2 regions of the Brachybacterium sp. SYSU DS0246 genome follow, and region 1 is predicted to be linked to the other one. Evidence: riboswitches for the same ligand, from Rfam matches in the RefSeq annotation. Region 1 holds a riboswitch; the other holds the start of a gene.
The links. A riboswitch is a leader RNA that binds a small molecule or an ion and turns the genes downstream of it on or off. The one in region 1 is predicted to bind FMN.
Positions count from the first base shown of each region.

Region 2: another riboswitch for FMN. It lies ahead of ribD (bifunctional diaminohydroxyphosphoribosylaminopyrimidine deaminase/5-amino-6-(5-phosphoribosylamino)uracil reductase RibD); the one in region 1 lies ahead of pnuC (nicotinamide riboside transporter PnuC).

Region 1 covers NZ_JBZXYT010000004.1:134,056-137,373, forward strand. The annotation lists gene AC5020_RS03375 (RsmB/NOP family class I SAM-dependent RNA methyltransferase) at 1-504, shown strand, start outside; gene rpe (ribulose-phosphate 3-epimerase) at 501-1,187, shown strand; FMN riboswitch at 1,378-1,495, shown strand; gene pnuC (nicotinamide riboside transporter PnuC) at 1,588-2,292, shown strand; gene AC5020_RS03390 (phosphoribosyl-ATP diphosphatase) at 2,643-2,906, shown strand; gene hisG (ATP phosphoribosyltransferase) at 3,051-3,318, shown strand, end outside.
Region 2 covers NZ_JBZXYT010000054.1:766-4,083, forward strand. The annotation lists gene recF (DNA replication/repair protein RecF) at 1-585, shown strand, start outside; gene AC5020_RS16660 (DciA family protein) at 582-1,430, shown strand; FMN riboswitch at 1,497-1,626, shown strand; gene ribD (bifunctional diaminohydroxyphosphoribosylaminopyrimidine deaminase/5-amino-6-(5-phosphoribosylamino)uracil reductase RibD) at 1,753-2,811, shown strand; gene AC5020_RS16670 (riboflavin synthase) at 2,829-3,318, shown strand, end outside.

The sequences.
Region 1 (3,318 bases):
CCCCTGCAGGAGGCCGGCTGCGAGATCACCACCCGCACCGCCGACGGCACCGAGATCGGTGCGGAACTGCCCGGGCACTTCTCCCGGGTCCTGGTCGACGTGCCGTGCTCGGGTCTGGGCGCCCTGCGCCGCCGCCCCGAGTCCCGCTGGCGCCGCACGCCCGGGGACATCGGCCACCTCGGCGTGCTCCAGCGCGACCTGCTGACCTCCGCGCTGGACGCCACCGCGCCCGGAGGCGTCGTCGCCTACGTGACGTGCTCCCCGCACCTCGCCGAGACCCGACTCGTGGTCACCGACGTCCTCTCCCGACGTGAGGACGTCGAGCAGCTCGATGCCCGAGACGCCGTGCGCGCCGCGATCCAACCGGCCAAGGCCCACGAGGTGGACCTCGGGGAGGGGCCCGCCGTGCAGCTCTGGCCCCACGTGCACGGCACCGACGCCATGTACATCTCCCTGCTGCGCAAGCACCCGATCCCCCTCGCGGAAGGAACCTCGCCCTCATGAACTCCCCGTACTCGACCGATGGCCAGTACATCCACCCCAGCATCCTCAACGCGGACCTGATGAGCATCGGCACCGAGCTGGACAAGATCGCCAGCGCCGACAGCGTCCACGTGGACGTGATGGACAACCACTTCGTGCCCAACCTGACCTTCGGCCCCAGCGTCGTCGAGCAGATCGTGGGACGCAGCGACATCCCCGTGGACGCTCACCTGATGATCGAGGACGCCGACCGCCAGGCCCCCGCCTTCGCCGAGGCCGGCGCGGACTCGGTCACCTTCCATCTCGAGGCCGCCAAGGCGCCGATCAAGCTGGCCCGCGAACTGCGCCGCAAGAACACCGCCGTCGGCGTGGCGCTGCGCCCGGCCACCGCGGTGGAACCGCTGCTGGACGTCATCGGCGAGTTCGACATGCTGCTGATCATGACCGTCGAACCCGGATTCGGCGGGCAGAGCTTCCTGGAGACGATGCTGCCCAAGATCCGCCGCGCCCGCGGCGCGATCAGCGAGGCCAACCTCGAGGTGTCCATCCAGGTCGACGGCGGGGTCAGCCGCGAGACCATCGAACGCTGCGCCGAGGCCGGAGCGAACGTGTTCGTCGCCGGCTCCGCCATCTACAAGGCCCAGGACGCCGCCGAGGAGATCACGGCCCTGCGGGAGCTGGCGCGAGGCCACGGGGGTCACTGAGCCTCGCACGCCGCTCACCGGGGCTCATGAAGTCCGGGACATAGGAGCCCCGAGCGATCGGGGGCTCAGCCCCCGAATCGTCGGGGTCGACCGGTGCCCGCTGCCCCGGCGGGAGGGCGTTCGCCACACTCGGCCACGGGCCCGCCGGGTCACGACGCGAGGCGGCTAGCATTGTCCCGTCACGACCAGTGACGTGCTCCGGGGTCGGTGAAAGTCCGAGCCGGCGGTGACAGTCCGCGACCCGCTTCGGCGGTGGAGCCGGTGGAATTCCGGCACCGACAGTACAGCCTGGATGAGAGGCGCACGTCCTGCATGTCGCCGGCGCGCCCTGGCGCCTCCCGGCGGCCTGCCGGAACCCCTTTTCCCCCGGAGCCACTGCATCGGCGGAGAAAGGACCGGCATGGATCTTCTGCAGTGGCTCTTCGACGCGCGACTCGAGTTCGCGGGCGGGCAGTTCATCCTCTGGCGCGAGGTGCTCGGCAACCTCTTCGGCCTGCTCAGCGCGCTCGGTGGCATGCGCCGCAAGGTCTGGGCCTGGCCCATCGGCATCGCCGGCAACGCGCTTCTGCTGACGGTGTTCCTGGGCTCCCTGTTCGGCAGCGCCGGGACCGTGGATCTGCTCGGCCAGGCTGGCCGCCAGGTGATGTTCATCGCCACCAGCATCTACGGCTGGGTCCGCTGGCAGCAGGCTCGGCACGAGGGCGGCACCGCCGTCGAGCCCGAGTGGGCCTCCTGGCGGACCCGCATCCTCCTGCTCGTCGCCATGGTCGGCGGCACCGCCGGGCTCACCCCGATCTTTCGGGCCCTGGGCTCCTACGAGCCCGTCTGGGCCGACGCGTGGATCTTCGTGGGCAGCCTCCTGGCCACCTTCGGGATGGCCAAGGGCTGGGTCGAGTTCTGGCTGATCTGGGTGGCCGTCGACATCGTCGGCGTCCCCCTGCTGGTCAGTGCGGGCTACTACGCCAGCGCCCTGATGTACCTCTTCTACGGCGTGTTCACGCTGACGGGGTTCTTCGTCTGGTGGCGGGTGCGCAACCGGCGAGAGCACGACGAACGGGTCACCGTCGAGACAGCCCACCTGGATCCGACGGTCCGCCAGGAATGAGCGCGCTGCGCGCGAGTCCCCGTACCGTGGACCCCGGGTCGTGCGACGAACGACGCGGCCGCTCAGCGACGAACAGGAGTACCCATTGAACCTCTTCCGCAATCCGTTCGTGGTCGTCCTTCTGTTCATCGCACTGGTGGGACTGGTCATCGCTGCGACCCTGACGGGTCTGCTCGTGTGGTGGCTGACGCATGGCCGCAGTCGAGCCCCGGAGAAGGACGCGGCCACGGAGCATCCGCCCCCCGGATCCCACCGCGAGCACCCGGTGAGATCGCCTGTCCATGAGTCGTCGACATCCGGTCGACGGCCGGGCACGCAGCCTCCCCGTCATGACGCGTAAGCTACGCCCCGTGAAGGATTTCGAGGCGTTGTTCGCCGAGCTCACCGAGAAGGCCCGCACCCGACCCGAGGGGTCGGGCACCGTCCGCGAACTGGACTCGGGGGTCCATGGGATCGGCAAGAAGATCGTCGAGGAAGCGGCCGAGGTATGGATGGCCTGCGAGCATGAGACCCATGACGACGCGGCCACCGAGATCAGCCAGCTGATCTACCACTTGCAGGTGATGATGGTCGCCAAGGGCATCACCCTCGAGGACGTCTACGGCCGGCTCTGATCCGAGATCCGACGGCGAGACCGTCGGGCCCCGCGGTCGCCGGGTCCCACGCGCCTCGCCCGCACGTCAGCATCGCCCCTCTCCACCCCTGACCACCATCCGTCCCCGTTCCGTGCGCCGCCCCGAGGCGGCGAAGGAGTATCCGTGCTGCGCATCGCTGTTCCCAACAAGGGCGCTCTGTCAGAGCCCGCCGCTGATCTGCTGCAGGAGGCCGGCTACCGCCGCCGCGGCATGGCCAAGGAGCTCGTCGTCCTCGACGAGGACAACGACGTCGAGCTGTTCCATCTGCGCCCCCGGGACATCGCGGTCTACGTCGGCTCCGGCACCGTGGACGTCGGCATCACCGGCCAGGACATGCTGCTGGATTCCCGCACTCCCGCGCAGGAGATCCTGCCGCTCGGCTTCGCCGGCT
Region 2 (3,318 bases), on a different contig from region 1:
TACCTGCGGGTCGCCACGGACGAAGGCGCCGAAGAGGCCCTCGACCTCCCGCCCGACCAGCGTGGGGACGTCGATTCCCCGGCCGACGTGGCCTACCGCTCCACCGCACTGGACGAGCTCGGGGCCGCGCCGGGACAGCTGCCCAGCACCCGCGAGATCCACGACGTGCTGCTGGATCTGCTCGCCCGCCGCCACGACGAGGAGATCGACCGCGGCGTCACGCTCAGCGGGCCGCATCGCGACGACCTCGAGATCCGGCTGCACGACTTCCCCGCCAAGGGCTATGCCAGCCACGGCGAGTCCTGGTCCCTGGCCCTCGCCCTGCGACTGGCCTCCTACGATCTGCTGCGGCTCGAGGAGGGCGACCTCGGGGACGGTGAACCGATCCTCATCCTCGACGACGTCTTCAGCGAGCTCGACACCCGCCGCCGCGACCGCTTGGGGCGGATCGTCACCCACGCGTCGCAGGTGCTGATCACCACCGCGAACGACAGTGACATCCCCGCGTCCCTGGACGGCGAGATCCACGTCGTCGACGTCAGCCTGGGAGCGGCCGTGCCCCGCGAGGACGGGAGCCGGCCATGACCCCGCGTCCCGGCGGCGACCCAGGCAGCGACGGTCCCTCCCGGCCGCGCCTCGCCAATCCCTACGACCTCTCCACCTGGACCGGTCGCACCGACGGCGCGCGTCCCGGCCCCTCAGCCGGACAGGCACTGCCGGCTCCACCGGAGGAATCGGGCCGCGGCTCACGGGCGACGGCCCCGAGCGGGTCGGCCCGGTCGCGCCGCGAGGGCAGCACCGGCCCGGACGCGGCCTTCGGGGCGGGCGCCCCTGGTGGTCCCGGCGACGGTGACGGCACGGTGGGCGCGGACGAGACCGAGGAGCTGTACGACCCCCCGGACCTCGCCGCCGTGGCCGACCCCTTCGAACTGGCCCGCCGCACGGTCAACCGCTCGCGGGCCGCGGCGCGGGACCGGGGCCTGTTCCCCATCTCGGCGAAGACCCAGGCACGAGATGTGCGCGACCGATCCGGCAGCGCGCCCGGCTACTCGGGCGCCCGGCCGGACCCCCGGGACCCCCAGAGCATCGAGACCGTGCTGCGCAAAGTGCTGGGGAACCTGGGCTGGAACGCGGGGATGAGCGCCGGGCGCGTGCTGGAGGAATGGGACGACATCGTGGGCGAACGGATCAGCACCCACTGCCGCCCCGTCAGCTTCGAGGACGGCGTGCTCGTGGTCAGCGCCTCCTCCTCCGCCTGGGCATCCCAGCTGCGGATGCTCTCACCCCAGCTGATCACGACCATCGAGGAGCACATCGGCGCCCACGTGATCTCCGAGCTGCGGGTCACGGGCCCGGCCGCGGCCGAGCGCAGCTGGAAGAAGGGCCGGCGCACTGTCACCTGGCGCGGACCCCGCGACACCTACGGGTGAGACGCGCCTCGGCCCCGCCACGGCGGGCCACCGACTGCTAGCGTGGGCTCCGACGAGCTGGAAAGCTCGCGTGCACTGGGGTCGGTGAAATTCCGAGCCGGCGGTGACAGTCCGCGACCCGATGGCCTTCGGCCCTCGGTTGACCAGGTGGAACTCCTGGACCGACGGTCAGAGTCCGGATGGGAAGCGCACGCGACGTCGTCCTCCGGACGGCCCTGGCCGCGCACTCTCCGTGCGCCGGCAGCGGCACCCCGGAGTGACGCCGCCTCCGTGACCCCTCCCTCACTCCGGACCGCGAGCGACGCGGACCGGAGGAGAGAGCATGCTGAACACGCATGAGCGCGACGCCCTGCGCCGCGCCTTGGAGATCGCGGCGGATCCTGGCGTCCCCCTCGGCCCCAATCCCCGCGTCGGCTGCGTCCTGCTGACCCCGGACGGCACGGTCCTCGCCGAAGGCCACCACCGCGGGGCCGGCACGGCCCACGCCGAAGCCGACGCCCTCGCCGGCGCTCGCCGTGAGGGAAGGGGATCGCCGGCCGGGGCGACGGCCGTCGTCACGCTCGAGCCCTGCACCCACGTCGGCCGCACCGATCCGTGCGCGGACGCGCTGATCGCCGCCGGCATCGCCCGGGTCGTCATCGCCCGCCGGGATCCGAACCCCGTGGCCGCCGGCGGGATCGAGACGCTGCGCGCCGCAGGGATCGAGGTCGAGGACGAGGTCCCGGAGGATCTCGCGGCGCGGGCGGCCGCCCTGAACCGCGGCTGGGAGCACGGCTTGCGGCACGGCCGCCCCCTGGTCACCGCGAAGATCGCCCTCACCCTGGACGGCAGGGCTGCCGCGGCCGACGGCAGCAGCCGCTGGATCACCGGCGAGACCGCCCGGCAGGAGGTCCACCGCCTCCGCGCCACCTGCGACACCGTGCTGATCGGTACCGGCACCGCGCGCGCGGACCATCCGACCCTCACCGCCCGCCGGGGCGACGGCACGCTCCTGCCCCGGCAGCCGCACCGGGCCGTCATGGGCACCAGCGACCACCCGCCGCTGCCGGCCCTGGACGGAGCCGGCCCCGAGATCCCGCTGCGCACCCGGGATCCCTCCAGCGCCCTCACCGATCTTTTCGAGCGCGGGCAACGCCACGTGCTGCTCGAGGGCGGGCCCACTCTCACCGCCGCCTTCCTCGCCGCCGGCACGGTCGACGAACTCATCGTCCACCTCGCCCCGACCCTGCTCGGCGCCGGCCCCGCCGGGATCGGTGACCTCGGCATCACCACGATCGCCGACCGCCTCGACCTCGACCTCGTCACCACCGAGCCACTGACCTCACCCGACGGGCGCACCGACCTCCAGCTGACCCTGCGCCCCCGCACCACCCGACCCTGACCCGAAGGGAACCCACCATGTTCACAGGCCTCATCGAGGAGCTGGGGACGGTCGACGCCGTCATCCCGCCCGACCAGTCCCATCCCGACCAGCCCCGGCCCGACGGGACCGGGCCCGACCACGGCACCGTCCGGCTGCGGATCCGCTCGCCCCACGTCCTCGAGGACGTCGCCCTCGGCGACTCGATCGCCGTCAGCGGCTGCTGCCTGACCGTCGCGGACATCGACGGCGAGATCTGGACCGCCGACGTCATCCCCACCACCCTCGCCGCCACCACCCTCGCGGGTCTCAGCGCCGGCGACCGCGTGAACCTCGAGCGCTCGTTGCGCGCCGACGGGCGCCTGGGCGGGCACATCGTCCAGGGCCATGTCGACCGGGTCGGGGAGGTTCTGGGCCGGGAGGAGGGCCAGGGCGGGACGCTGCTGCGCCTGAGCACCCCGGGCCTGGATCGCTACCTCGTGGAGAAGGGCTCGCTCACCGTGGACGGGGTGAGCCTCACCGTCGCCG